DNA from 2 places in the Propionispora vibrioides genome. Region 2 is predicted to be linked to the other one. Evidence: riboswitches for the same ligand, from Rfam matches in the RefSeq annotation. Region 2 holds a riboswitch; the other holds the start of a gene.
What was found. A riboswitch is a leader RNA that binds a small molecule or an ion and turns the genes downstream of it on or off. The one in region 2 is predicted to bind cobalamin.
Positions count from the first base shown of each region.

Region 1: another riboswitch for cobalamin. It lies ahead of BMW43_RS13695 (TonB-dependent receptor); the one in region 2 lies ahead of BMW43_RS14795 (OmpH/Skp family outer membrane protein).

Region 1 is NZ_FODY01000018.1:3,801-11,237, reverse strand. It holds gene BMW43_RS13720 (STIV orfB116 family protein) at 1-194, shown strand, start outside; gene BMW43_RS13715 (hypothetical protein) at 301-528, shown strand; gene BMW43_RS13710 (spore coat protein) at 540-854, shown strand; gene BMW43_RS13705 (hypothetical protein) at 971-1,549, shown strand; gene BMW43_RS13700 (PepSY-associated TM helix domain-containing protein) at 1,674-3,011, opposite strand; gene BMW43_RS13695 (TonB-dependent receptor) at 3,033-5,267, opposite strand; cobalamin riboswitch at 5,418-5,600, opposite strand; T-box leader at 5,750-6,021, shown strand; gene BMW43_RS13690 (tryptophan transporter) at 6,116-6,688, shown strand; gene BMW43_RS13685 (energy-coupling factor ABC transporter ATP-binding protein) at 6,673-7,437, shown strand, end outside.
Region 2 is NZ_FODY01000020.1:37,473-44,909, forward strand. It holds gene BMW43_RS14775 (adenine nucleotide alpha hydrolase family protein) at 1-345, shown strand, start outside; gene BMW43_RS14780 (winged helix-turn-helix transcriptional regulator) at 541-879, opposite strand; gene BMW43_RS14785 (NAD(P)H-dependent oxidoreductase) at 1,162-1,827, shown strand; gene BMW43_RS14790 (ABC transporter ATP-binding protein/permease) at 1,884-3,557, opposite strand; cobalamin riboswitch at 3,755-3,929, shown strand; cobalamin riboswitch at 4,204-4,418, shown strand; cobalamin riboswitch at 4,688-4,902, shown strand; gene BMW43_RS14795 (OmpH/Skp family outer membrane protein) at 5,141-5,584, shown strand; gene BMW43_RS14800 (hypothetical protein) at 5,780-7,198, shown strand; gene BMW43_RS14805 (TonB-dependent receptor domain-containing protein) at 7,268-7,437, shown strand, end outside.

The DNA of each region.
Region 1 (7,437 bases), on a different contig from region 2:
AGGCTACGGCAGAGCTATTGACCGAATTATTTAATCGAAAGATTTGTTTTAACCGGATTAATTTTCAGCAAGCAGCGGGGCAGGATGCCCTGGTGTTTAAGCTGAACCGCCGATCGCCGGAAGGCGTAGTCCTTACCAAGGCTGAGATTGAAAAAATCGGTTATCAATTTCAACTGCTATCGCGCATTTCTTAGTACATGGCCGTCGTAAGACGGCTTTTTATTGCCCGCTGCCAAATTACCTTAAAGGATGATTTTTATATTTTGGGGAAGGATATCCATAAAGGAGGGAGATTGCCCGATGAGACAACTTGCTGCTATTGAAGTCCTGGCGTTAACTAAAAGTCTGGAAGGCGAAATGCATGCCCTGTCCATGGCTAAAACCAGTTTAATAAACATGAAGGATGAGGACCTGAAAAGTGTAACCCAGGTAGGAATTAAGGCAACCGAGATACGAATAGCCAGGCTGCAGGAGTTTATTGCCGAAAACAATATGGTTCCCAATATCCAACAAAATACTGTTCAGTAGAGGTGAATACCATGGCATCGTTAATAGGGTCGATATTTTCCGTAGGTGACACGGCATCAGACCAGACTATGGCCTATATGGCGGCGGTAAGTGCAGCCGGGACGGCCAATGCTTATTTTTCGGCTGCTGTAGTGGCTATAACTCCTGAGGTCAGACAGTTATTTAGCGAGTTTGGTTCTGAAATGTTAACGGGACACGGGCAGCTGCTTAACCTGATGCTGCATAAAGGCTGGATAAATCCTTATGATGAAACCAATCAGCAATTGCAAACCGTAGTAACTCATTCGATGCAAGTACTGCCATCCGAGCATCAGCATAGAATATAACCAACAAAACCTGTCCAACTATTGGACAGGTTTTGTTATGGTAGGTACCTATTTCGACAAAATATGCCTGGAAATTCAAGATATAATCAAATTTTAATCTTGAATGGAGTGTTATGATGAAAAAAATCGTTCTTCTAACAGTTTTTTGTTTACTCGCTCTTGTTATGGGAAACACCGTATTGGCCCAGGAAACTCCCGATTCGCAAAAGGTATACAATATCGCGATTGTGCCGTACTTTAATTCAACCGAGGAGAAGGCGGGGTATGTAGAGGAAATCGTTAACGGCAAATATACTGAACAATACTCCAATCAAAATTTTCACCGGATTCCTTCAGTGGAAGTACAAAAGGTGTTAAATGAGGCAGGCTATGATGTCTCCAACATGGAACTGCCTGACAAGGACGTTCTAGCGGCAGTGGCTAAGCAGACAAATGCCGATTATGTCATTGCCATGGAGATTTCGGAACTGATTACGACCAGACATCTCAGTTACTTTCAGAATAAAGTGGTGACCAAGACAAAGCTGCGCTATAAATTCTATAATGCCGGGCAAGATAAAGTTACTTCCTTCCAGGTGACTGGGTTGTCTGAAAATAAAGCGGTGCTTGGTTATACCGGTTTTAAAGATCCGATCACCAAGGCGCTGAATCAGGCAATGGATGATGCCAACCAAAAAGTTATGACCTATTTGTAGACAATGACAATTAAAAGGCCTGCTTGCGGTCTCGATTAACAGGCAGGCATAACAAAGACTCTCATTCCGTAGGGATGAGAGTTTTGTTATGCCGCAGTAAGGCAGCAATTTGTTTGTAATAAACTTATGGAGAGTCAGCATTGATTTTGTTCTTATACCACACCATGGCAAAAAGTAACAGTGGCAGAAACAGAGCCAGGGTGCCGGCCATTTCAAAATAGCCGCCGTATAGCGATATAACGAGTCCTCCCAAAGGGAGAAGGCCGAACATGGACAGGAGAACCCAACCGGATTTTAGCAGGTTAGGTGGTGCGGTGGGGTTTTCCTGCCGATAGACGGTATTTTTCCAACGGGTCAGCCAGACATAGATGCCGGAGATAATCATAGCCATGGTAATGAGAATATAAACTGACCAAATGATTTTCGTCACTAGTAAAGCGTGATTGTGAGTATGCAAATTGACAAACACGGCGGTAACCGGCAAATACCAGGGAAGCGGCTTGCGAAAACAGGCCGCAGGGCCGCTTTTTTCGCCGGCAGACGCAGCAACAAACAGGGGTTGTCCCATAAAGTCGTCAGGCCCTGCCGCTAGCGGCTTGATATAGAGGGTATATAGATTGCTCTTTGGTTCCGGCATTTTGAGAAAGATAACGACTTCATTGTCTAAGGCCTGGTTGGCTGTCTGCAGTGCTGTCCAGGGTGGCACTGTTATCTGGTTTTGACGGTAAGCCGGCAGCTGCTGTGCTGCTTCACTGCGTGCCGCCATGAGGTAGGAGCTGTACCCCAGGGAAAATAGGACGATCATCACCCCGCTCAGGCATAATACCAGAGCCCACATCCCGGCGGCTAGCCCTGTGAATTTATGCCAGTCGGACCAGAGCGTGCGGCGGGAATGGCGTCTGATCATTCCCGCCGGAAGTTTTTTTATCAGCGGGGCATAAAGCCAAAATCCTGATATCAGGGAAAGACAGCTTAAGAGGCAGAAGCAGCCTAAAAATAGCATACCTCCTTTACCTAAGCCCAGGCGTACGTGTAATGTGCTCATAAACTGCAGGAAAGCCTGAAGGGCAGGATATTTAAGCGCGATGCCGCTTTGATCGGTTAGCATCTGTGTCCCTACCTGGTAGGCAACCTGCTGTTCCGTTTCTGCTCCGGAGGCCGACAGGTGCGAGTTATTATTCAAGTCTTGCAGACGAAAGAGAAGATCACCCCTGTCTGCCTTAGCGGAAACAGCCTTGATTCTTTTTTCCGGGTACGCTGAGTGTATTGTCTGAATGCCTTGCTCCAGTCCTTGCCAAAGTGTGCCATAGCTTAGGGACTGCGGCTTTTCCGGTGGCTGCAGTTGATTCCACTCGCTAATTTCTTCCTTGAATAAAAGTGGCAGCCCTGTCAGACAAAGCATTAGGAAAAAGAAGGCGCAGAGCAGACTGCCCCAGCGGTGGATGCTGTAAACATATTTCATAAACTCATATCTCCGATGCGGTTAGAGCGAATAATTCATGCTTAGACTATAGGTTCTGCCGCTGGTTGCTTCCGAAGCGTAAAATTTGCGGTTGAACAGATTCTGAATACCAAATTGCAGGGTAGACTGGTCATTCACTTTGTAATTCAGCGAGGTATTTACCACAAAGAAAGCATCTTCGGAAGTATATTCGCCGGTAGACAGATCCGGGCTTTGCCGTTCACTGACATATTGTACATCGGTTAACCAGTTTATTTTGTTTTTGCTATATTCCACACCGGCATGCAGTAAATGCTTGGGAATATCCCAGTTGCGGGTTGTTTGGCCGCTGGATGTATTTTCACCGCTTTCAAAGGTATAGTTAAGATAGGAGGACCAGGTTGGGGTCATCTTGCTCTTCAGTTCAAATTCAATGCCTTTAGCCATACCGCTGTCCATATTGTAGTAAGCGGTAACCGAATTTTTGGTTGCCTTAGCAATTTTGTCTTCAGTTTTAACCCGGAACACAGTAACGCCCAGTGAGGTTTTCTGGTCCATTTGTTGCTTCATGCCGATTTCAAAGGTGTTTGAGGTCTCCGGCTTTAGATCGGGATTGGCTTGTATGGAACTCATGGAAGTTCCGGCTCGGCGGTATAACTTATAGATTGTCGGGGGATTGAAGGAGTGACCGTAACTGGCGTAATATTTGGTCCGATCATTTTGAGCATATGAAAAAGCTATTTTTGGGCTCAGTTCGGTAAATTCGGCGGAGGGATAATCCTGTCTGGTACTGCTGACTATGCAGTAGCCGCCTTCTTTATTGTACTGATCCAGGCGAAGCCCGGTATACATGGTCCAGCGGTCGGATACGGCATATTCATCCTGGGTGAAAATAGCCCAGGAGTTGGTGGAACCTTCGCTTTGGGTGGTTAAAGCCCCCGTTGTGCTCCAGTCGCGCCAGTGACTCAGCTCGTAGGAACTGTAAGTCATTTTTTCCTTTATCCAACTAAAGCCGGAGACGATGGTATGGCGGCTGAAATCCCAGGTTTTTTGGGCATCCAGATTATAATTTTTGCTGGGATACAGCGCCAGGGTGCCGCTGCCTGTCCAGTTGATTGAGTTGGCGGAAGAACTGGCAGAACTGTAACCTTCTTTTGTCACATCGGACAGACCCAGCCCGACAGTGATCTTATTTTCTGTATCTTCGTATTTGAGTCTGTGAAGATCCTGATCTCTTTCACCAACATATCCCAGATAAGCGGAAGGTTTCAAGGTCACATATGTATTGTCCTGGGTTAAGACGGTGCCGCCGAAGATGGGATTGCCGTTGCTATCATAAGCGTAGGTGAAGGGATTGTTGTAGGAATACTGGTAGTTATTATGCATATATGAGTAGGAGATTGTTTTACTTGTATCCAGTATGTAATTCAGGTCGATAAAGTAATTCTCACTGAGTTTGCTTTTTTCGCCGCGGCCGCCAATTATGTAGCTGCCGTTACTAAGCTTGGGCAGTGTTACGCTTGCAGAAGCCGTACCTGAGGCGCTGCCGCTGGCCGTGGAATAATAGCCGGCATAGCCGTCGGTGGAGCGTTTTTCATAACCGGTGCTGAAGGAAAGCTTATCGTTGGCGCTGCCGCCAATTCTAATTCCCCGCTGCCAGGTATTGTTGCTGCCTGTTGACAGGGTCAGATCGGTCTTTACTTCACCAGTGGCCGGATTCGGTTTTTTGGTGATAATATTGATAACGCCGGCAACCGCATGGCCGCCGTAGAGCGAGGAGCCGGCTCCCCGGACAATTTCAATTCTTTCCACGTCGCTGATGGGGAAAGAATCCCAGGCTACACTGCTGTCAAAAGAGGTATTTATCTGTTGGCCGTTGTACAGGACAAGAATATTGCCGCTGCTGAAGCCGCGTATCGACAAGGCATCCTTTGTTTCTGCCGTAGGTTTTACATACAGGCCGACTTCATTTTGCAAAGCTTCCCGTAAACTAAAAACATTGCGCTTCTTTAAATCTTCCGCAGTGATGACCGTCACATTGGCCGGCACATTTTTGAGTCTTTCGGCGACTCTGGTTGCTGTAACGATAAAGTCGTCAAAGGTATATTCCGGAACTTGGTCTGATGCTGTTGTTGCCGTTTGTTCTGCCGCCTCCTGGCTGCTTTCGGTTGCCACCGGTTCCGCCGAAGTTGCCTCCGAAGGAGCTGCTTGCACCGATGTGGCTATTGTCATACAGGTCAGCAGCATAATTCCGAATCTTTTTGTAGTAAAATTCATCTGTTCTCTCCCATTCCTCTGTTAATTTTGAAATAAAAGCAAACATACCTTTGACCGGAAGCAAATAAAAATGAGCTTTTCCCACGCAAAGAAAAGCTCATTGTTCATATTCACAATAAGTAAATCCCCTTCCCATCGCTCGCAGGTCAAACGGTGATTGCTAAACAGGCAGTTCTCCTGGCTCCAGTTCATTGCTCCTTCGCGCCTTCCCAAGGCTGTCGCCCCAGTGACATAATTGCGAATTTGCTCCCTGATACAGTGGCGGGACCGCGCTGACTTTACATCAGACTTCCCTATTAAGTCCTTTCGGACACCTGTTTCAATACGATATGAAATTTTTGGCTATTCACTATGGGTTATCGTATCAGTTGTTTTTCCTGTTGTCAATGCCTGGTTCGACAAAAAATGCATACTCTAAGGGAGGGCAACGGCTATTGACATTTCTCTTGTAAACAGCGTATACTGTATGAAAACACATATGTTGATCGCCTATGATCAGGAAGAGTACACATAATGCGAAGGTTGCAGCGAGCCAATGGTAGTGAGAGTTTGGCACTGTTCGGTATGTCGAATGGACCTGTGAGGTGCAGCCCGATCCAGCCAGGCTGGGGTAGGCGCTGCCGGAGTCTTTCGCCGTTATAGCAGGAAAGAGGATATCAGACAGTGTTGTCTCGTATCTTAGCGTGAGCGGGCTATAGTTATATGGCCAATCAGGGTGGTACCGCGTGAGTTAGCACAACCTCTCGTCCCTACAGTCGTAGTGATGAGGGGTTTTTTGTTTTTTCTTTATGGCAAACTGTTACTGTTAACCGGCCGGGCCGGACAATACATCGAAGGGGGAATGGGAAATGGAACAGAAACCGGAACTTATCCATTATGAGGCCAAGGGAGGAAAGTATCGCTGGGTGGCTGTCACTTCACTGCTATTGGCTATTGGCGCCATTTTGAAGATGGTTACACCGGGTATTGCCGGGGTGACTCCCAACTGGACCATTGCCATGTACTGCATTGCGATAAACCTGATCCGCCCTAACCTGGGGCAGGCGATCGGCATCGGGCTGGTAGCCGGTGCGGTTAATATTCCTTTTTCCAAGTCGGCCTTTCCTTACGGAAATCTGGTCAGCGAACTGGCGGGAGCCGTCGTTTGCACCCTGCTGGTCAGTGCCTTGGCTGAACGCAAACTTGGTTCGTTAAACATCCGGCCGGCTGTAACCGGCTTCTTGAGCACCGTAACGAGCGGGCTGGTGTTTACCGGCATTTTGAAGGTGGTGCTGTCGCTGCCGCTGGAGGCCTATCTGTATGGTATGCTGCCGGTGGTATTTGTGACGGCCGCCATCAATACGTTAATCACACAACTGCTGTATTTCCCGGCGCAACGGCTGTTCGAGGCCAAGGGAGGCGCGTCATGTCCGAAATCGTAATTGACGGTCTGAGTTATCTGTATCCCAAGGCTGCTAAACAATCCTTGGAGAATGTGTCGCTCCGTATTGCCCCGGGGGATTTTGCGGTACTGACCGGCTTTAACGGCAGCGGCAAAACGACGCTGTGCCTGGCAGTGGCCGGAGCCGTACCGCTCTACTATGGGGGCGCTATGGCGGGACAGGTAAGGCTCGGACAGGATAAGACCACCGATTTGGGGATTTGCGAGATTGCCGAAAAGGTGGGGCTGGTTATGCAGGATTATGAAAGCCAGCTGGTGGCCTTGACGGTCGAGGAGGAAGTCGCCTTTGCTCTGGAGAACCGCGGGATGAAACAGGCGGATATTGCCGTAAGGGTGAAAGAGGCACTGGTTCTGGTAGGGCTGACCGGGCAGGAAAGCCGGCGGACAGCGGATTTATCCGGCGGACAAAAGCAGCGGCTGGCCATTGCCTCGGTGCTGGCCACTAAACCGCAAATTCTGGTGCTGGATGAACCGGCTTCCGCGCTGGACCCGGAAGGAACGGCCGGTTTATACCGGCTCTTGCACCGGCTGAACCGGGAACAAGGGCTGACTATTCTGGTGGTGGAGCATGACCTGGCGCAGGTATTGCCGTATGCATCCCAGTTTATTTTGCTGGGTAACGGCAAAGTCGAACAGGAGGGGAAACCGGCTGAGGTGCTGCGTTATATAGGCAGCCACAGCCGGTACGCCTGCTGTCTGCCGCCGTTATGGCAGATAAAACTGAGTTTG
Region 2 (7,437 bases):
GCCTTGCGGGAAGAACCTGCCGTTATCCTACTGGATGATACTTTGCGCGGCAGGGACTTGGCTATGGCATTGGCTGTACGGCTGCCGATGAGACTGGTTCATGATGCTTTACAGGCCGGTTTTGATGGCAAAGATCTATTGGTTAAAAGGAAAGTAGACGGAGGCGGCATGGTTCTTACCGGTCGGCAAAGTCTGCCGGCGATTATCACGCTGGCAGTCGATGCGTATCCGGCTGCTGCCGATACAGAACGGGCCGGACGACTCATCCATATGCCGTTAAACAGCGGCGGTAGAACACCGTTGATGCTGCCAGGGCTAATGCTCGGGGTCTTATCCGATGAGTAGCCTGTTCTATAACTCATTCTTTTAAGCAGGAGCTATACCCATGAGCACAGGGTAATTCCGGTTAAGCTTCAGAGCGTGTAAAAACATTTTCTGAAGCTTAACCGACTCTCTGCAGTATGATGATAAGCTATAATAAATAAAGCCCGCTTTCTTGGCTTATGACAAGAGAGCGGGCTTTAACTTGTGTTCAGAGAATTATGCTTTTCGCTGCTGGTAATCGTTGCCCCAGTTGTATAACGCCTGAATGATGGGATGCATAGAATGACCCAGTTCGGTCAGTTCATATTCCACCCGGGGCGGTACTTCGGCATAGACGGTTCGCTTGACAATCCCGTCCTGCTCCAGTTCCCGCAATTGCAGGGTCAAGGCACGATGCGTCACTGTTGTCATTAACCGTTGCAGCTCATTGAACCGCTTCTTGCCTTCAAGCAAACGATACAGAATAATTCCCTTCCATTTACCGCCGATGATATTTAGCGTCGTTTCTACAGGACAAGGTTTGTGAGTGCAAGCAGTCTTTTCTGTGTTTTCCATCTTAGGGCCTCCTTCGCCGGATATGTGCTCCGCCAACTTTGAAACCGGAAGATGATGGTGAGGCAAAATTTTGTCGGCCAAGGCGGGGGAAGGAGGCGTACGAAATTTTGACCGTCAGCAATTTCTGCTTTCCAGGTTGGTGGAGTATTAGGTAGAGTAAGGATAAAAAGGATACTTAGGTAACATCTTGTATATTATATATAAAAAATGTGCGTACTTCAACTAAAGAATATGGCATGATATACTGACGGTAATTTCATTCAGAAAGGCAGGAAGGTAGTTATGAACAGTAAACAGGAACATATTTTGGAGGTATTTCAATTCCGGCATGCCTGCAAGCATTTCAATGCGGCTAAAGCCGTTTCGGAAAAGGACTTTTCCGTTATTCTGGAAGCGGCGCGTCTTTCGCCCAGCTCTTTTGGTTTTGAGCCCTGGCGATTTCTTGTTGTACAAAGTGCCGAATTAAAGGAGAAACTTTTTCCTGTAGCCTGGGGAGCCCGGAACAGCTTTAACGGCGCCAGTCATTTTGTAATTTTGCTGGCAAGGAAAAAGGCGGATACTGTTTATAGTTCGGACTATGTTAGCTACATAATGAAAGATATACAAAAACTGCCGCAGAACATAGCGGAACAAAAAAAACAAGCCTTCGAGGAATTTCAAAAGCATGATTTTGCTTTATTGGAGAGTGACCGGGCAGTTTTTGACTGGGCCTGCAAACAAACCTATATTGCCATGGCCAATATGATGACAACGGCCGCTTTGTTAAAAATAGACTCGTGCCCGATTGAGGGCTTCAACCGGGCAGCAGTGGAAAAAATCCTCCTGGAAGAAGGAATTCTGGATGCCGGACATTTTGGCGTATCGGCTATGGTCAGCTTTGGCTATCGCGCCGTTGAGCCGCATCCCAAAACCCGGCAGCCACTGACTTCCGTCGTACAATGGGTGTGATTGTCCAACCATCTGACACAGCCAGGTAAAAATTTTGGTGTCACATAATCTGTAAATTAATCAGTGCGTAATTGTAAATGACGTTGATGATAGGGCAGCAAGCCCTTCCGGTGGCCAACGCTGATCAGCGTGGTTGCCGGAAGCTTTTGCCGGAGACAGGCGTAGAGCCGCTCTTCCGTAGCCGGATCGAGACTGGCAGTTGCTTCATCTAAAAAGAGCCAGGCGGGCTTGTGCAGGATTGCTCTGATTAGCGACAGGCATTGCTGCTGACCAAGGGATAAGCTTTTAGGCCAGTCTTCATACTCATTCAGCCTGGCGTACAGAGCGGGCAATTGGCAGCAAATTAACAGTTCTTGCAGGACTTCATCGCTGACCGGCGGATGCTGGGGATAAAGCAGAAGCTCCCGTAAAGTGGTTTTAAAGAGATAAGGCGTTTGTGGCAGGAAAAATTGGGATTGCCGGCCCGGTTTTAGTACCAGGCCGCTGAAGTGAGGCCAAATACCGGCAATGGTCCGCAGCAGCGTTGTTTTGCCGCAGCCTGGCGGACCGCTGATCAGCAGGTGTTCCTGTGGGCGGAGTGTGCAGGAGATATTTTTTTGCAGAACGTCGCCGGTAGGTGAAAATAAAGTGACATTTTTTAGTTCAAACTGATTTGCTTTTTGCGGGACGGTAGTTCCTTCGGCCTTGGCCAGCTTTTCCACAGCCGACATCATATGGATAAAATGGGTAAGCCGGATATGGACGGCTTTCCAGAGAGCCAGTTTATTAAAGTTTTCCACCATATAGGACAATGAGGCGTGGACATACCAATAAGCACCGGAGATTTCAAATAACTGGCCTAACTGTATTTCGTTGGAAAAGTAACGGGGCGACGATACCAGAAAGGCGAACACGATGGATAACTGAGAGTAGGCTACCGACAGCAGGGTAAGATTTTTCGTGGCCTTGGCAATGGCCAGGTAATTTTGCGCCAGCTTTCTAAAATGCCTGGTGAGGGTTATTTGTTCCGTTGCTTCGCCCCTGTAGAGGGCCACGCTTTCGTCATGGCCGCCCAGATGATCCAGGTGACTGCGGAAATCGGCTTCGGCGGTTTGCTGGACTACATTGCGGGAAACCAGCGGAAGGCCGGCCCGGAAAGTAAACCAGGTTCCGGTAAGTGAGTAGAACAAGGCCAGCCAGAGCAGATAGCCGGGGAGAGCAAACGGGAAAAAGGGTAGTGTCAGCGTACCGGATAATTGCCAAAGGACAGTGGAAAATACGGCCAGTGTAGTCAAGTGGCGCAGCACGTCCACCACAATATCAACCGTGGTATTGATGAAAATACGAATATCTTCACTGATTCGCTGGCCCGGATTGTCAATGGACGTTTGCAATAGGTTCAGATGATAGTAAGTCCGGTTAGTCAGCCAGAGACGGGTAAATACGTCAGTCAGCCACTGCCGCCAACGGAGCTGCAGCAGCAGCTTGCCGTAAGACTGGTAGCCTGAGGTCAGGATATAGAGGGTCGATATGAGCAGAAACTGCAGCAGGGTCCGGTGAAAGCCGGGGCGGTCATAAGCCTGCAACTGGTTGTAAAAGCCTGCCTGCCAGTTGTTTAAGGCCAGATTGAGCGATACGATGACGACAGTACAGCCGATAACCAGCAAAGCGAGAAACCAGGCCACGTGGCTTTTGCCGGAAACCCAGTAAGTAAGAGAAAGTCGCAGCAGATTGTTGGGCGGAGCTTTCAAGGAACAGCCTCCTTTAACGGAATGGAAATGGCTGATGCAGTTCATTATATGAGGTGCCGGAACATGGTATGAGTGCGGGATTTTGAATGGGGGACAATGTGATACGCTTAGAATATATTGTATACAACCGAATATATGTTGACAGAATTAACCATTAGTGGTACTTTTTAATTAAAGGAAAAACAAAGATTTTTATAAAATTTCATATGAAATCAGGTATCCGGCAGTAGGCCGGATTTAAAAGGGAAGTCCGGTGTGATTCCGGCGCTGTCTCGCAACTGTGAAGGAGAGCCATGTTTCTGTAAGCCTCTTACCAAGGAGGAAGATGGCCATGACCCTAAGTCAGGGTACTGCCTGGTTTTAGCATCCGTACAGCCTGCGATGGACAGGTCTGGGATTAAGAACACTTGCAGGCATGGAGATAGCTCTCTGAGTTATAACTTGACGGTAGGCTTATTAAGATGAGCCTTTTCGCCTTAATAGCATGTAGGTTCTTAACCCGGCATTGACAGCAGGCGGCTTTGAAAAAAGTAAAGCGTCAATTGTTCCGCCGGACGGAACGATTGACGCTCTTTTGTTTATCGGCAAGTCGTATGACGAAGCATATCGATAAGCAGGACTGCATAGGATGAGAAAGTGACGAAAACTATATAGCGTTGGGATAGGTGCCCTACGGGGCTTAATAGGGAAGCCGGTTGAAGGCCGGCGCGGACCCGCCACTGTAATGGGGAGCAAACTTGCAGTATAGTGTCGATCTTAAACTTGATCGTACTGTACTCTGCCACTGGAGCGAACGCTTTGGGAAGGCGCAGGGGAGCGAGGAACCAGAGCCAGGAGAACTGCCTTATCCGACAATCACCGTTGGTGTTGTGACAAGTTCAAAATAGGAACTTGTTGCCACACAGAACCCGCGATGGACCGGGGAGGGGATTACGCTTAAAACCAGGGACAGTGTCTGCCTGGTTGGCGTAAGCACACTCCCGTAAAGGGAGTTTTTTTATTTGGTACACCTGGACCGGTGGATCTGGTAAAGGGTTAGCTGTGTACAGGCTTTGCGATGGCTTTACATAACAGGTTGGAGCCTATAGTGAGGCAGTCGCGCAGTACCGCATAGGAAGAAAGTAACACAACTATATAGCGTTGGGATAGGTGCCCTACGGGGCTTAATAGGGAAGCCGGTTGAAGGCCGGCGCGGACCCGCCACTGTAATGGGGAGTGAACTTGCAGTATAGTGCCGATCTTAAACCTGATCGTACTGTACTCTGCCACTGGAGCGAACGCTTTGGGAAGGTGCAGGGGAGCGAGGAACCAGAGCCAGGAGAACTGCCTTATCCGACAATCACCGTTAGTGTGTGACCAGTTCAAAATTAGGAACTTGTTGCCACACAGAACCCGCGATGGATCGGGGGAGGGGATTACGCTTAAAACCAGGGACCGTGTCCGCCTGGTTGGCGTAAGCACACTCCCGTAAAGGGAGTTTTTTATTTGGCAGGTTGCTTTGTAGCCAAGGCAGGGGTTAGCCGTAGACAAGCCCCGCCGCCGGCTGTACATAACAGATAGAGATTATGGTAAGGAGAGAGTACATGAAAAAAATATCCCGAATGATTTCTCTGGTGGCAGCGGCTTTGTTCCTGTCCGGACTGGTTGCGCCGGCCCCGGCTCTGGCCGCTAAGGCCGCCCCAGAACCAAACGTCGGCTATGTCGACCGGCAGCAGGTTTTTAACAGTTATCCTGGCATTCAGGACCTCCTGCGGCAGATTCAAAGCATGCGGGAGGCGGCGCAAAAAGACTATGACGCCCGGAGCAAAGATCTGTCGCCCGGGGAGCGAAAAGCACTGAATGATACCATCGCCCGCGAGGAAGCGCAGCGGGAGGACGCCCTGATGAAACCGGTAGGCGATAAAATCGAGGCGTCGATCAAGGCTGTAGCCGGAGAAAAGGGCTTGCCCGCCATCGTCGACGCAGGCATTGTGGTCTATGGCGGCATCGACATCACCGCCGACGTGATTGCCAAAATGAAACAGTAAGCGGCGGCGTGTTTGGCGGCACTGAAAGCCTAACCGTCCTGCCCGGCCGTGATAACGACGCCCGGACAGGCTGTGATAGGAATTCGTGATAAGGAGGTGAGTTCTTTTCCGATGAGCAGTAAGGGAAAGACCTCAGCAGCCGACAAGCTGTTGGGGGGCGCAAGGTAAGAAAAAGCAAAAGGGAGAGTGAGTTGTATGTCTAGTAAAGTAGCGGTAACTGCCTATAACTATCCGGCGCCTGATTACGTTGGGGTGGGGGATGTCAGCACGGCCCAGTATGCCGGCGGTACCAGCGGTACCGTGATTGCCACGCAGACAGGTGTGGTCACCCAGTATACCGATGGTGGCAGTACGGTCTCGCTGCCTGGTGACACCAAAGTATTCCACTTCAAAAACAGCTCCGGTGTGGATCAGGCTTTGGTTACAGCAACACAGTGGACTAGCGGGACGCCGGTATGCAAATACCTGATTTTTGATGCTACCGTTCCAGCCACGATTCCTACCGGTTACAATTGGGGAACACCGGTGTATGGTCCTACCACCTGGGCCATTGGCAGCACTGCCTTAGCCAACCTGTACAAAATCCAGACAACGACCATCAGCGGTACCTTCTATATCTACGGCATTGACTATGATGCCGCCAGCGCCTTCCGTCTCGCGGCCAGCGGCTCGACCTATACGCTGGATACCACCAATTACTATACCTTTGACCGGCCTTCTGCGGCCAGTGAAGGACACGGCGTTGATTTGCAAATTGTCGGCAGTAATGTGTTTACTCTCTGGATCAGCGGGACCAACCTGTCATCGGGAGCGCCCAGCGCATCTTACCTTGACAGTACGGTGGTTAAGACCAATCTGACGTTCGGCGGCGCCACCTATGCCGGACCTCATGGCAGCACGACGCCGAGCGGGACTAAGCCGGCTAAAAACGCATTCAGCATCCAGCCCTATAGCGGCGTACTGCTGCTGACTGCCATCGGCGGACCGCAGCAGGCCGGCACCTGGAATCCTGACTCCCGCATTCAACAGATTGATCAGAGCACGCTGGCTGTTAGCGATTTGCTTTTGGCAGCCGCCAGTTCCAGTGATCCGGCGGAAGACCAGTTCGATTTCCGGGCGCTGTCGTTTAATGCCAGTGGTACGGAAGTCTTTATTCTGACGGGCATCTACAATTCCAGCTTTTCTACTATGAATTGGCGTTTGTACTGGCTCACTATGAACTCACTGCTCAATGCCGGTGGTGCTTTGCTTAGTGATTTAGTGGCAGCCAGTGCTCCAGATCCAACGGCAACGGTTATAACGTCGGGAAGCTCAGCCGGCTATCTTTGGGCGCTGCTGTATTCGGAAAGTACGCAGAAAACCTGGTTCAGCCGCGGCAATGATCTGGCAATTTACAATACCGGCGGTATGGTCGGCAGTGCGGCGGCGATCGGTAGCCTGACCACCCTGGGCAGCGGCTCCTATCTTAACTCCATTACCATCTACGGCGGCGAAGAGGCGCCAACAGCCAAGACCTTAAAAGGCTATGTTGCACCGGCCTTCGCCTCCAATACGGCGGCAGCCCTTATCGAACGCAAGCGCTTGCTGGAGCAAATTGCGGCAGCCAAAGACTAAGCAGCGTTTCTGGCGGAGGGAATGGCTTGTCCCTCCGCTTTTTTATGTAAGCAGTAAGGAGAGAATGCATTGCGAAAGTGGAAAAAACGGATACAACGGAAAAAACGGGCAAGACAGGCTCTGCTGGCGATCGTCCTGGCGGCCGCTTTGGGCTGTGCTGCACCGGTAAAGGCGGCAACGGTCGTGATAGCTGGTGAGACGGTAAACGATTCAGAGTTAGGTACGGCAAGTGGACCGGC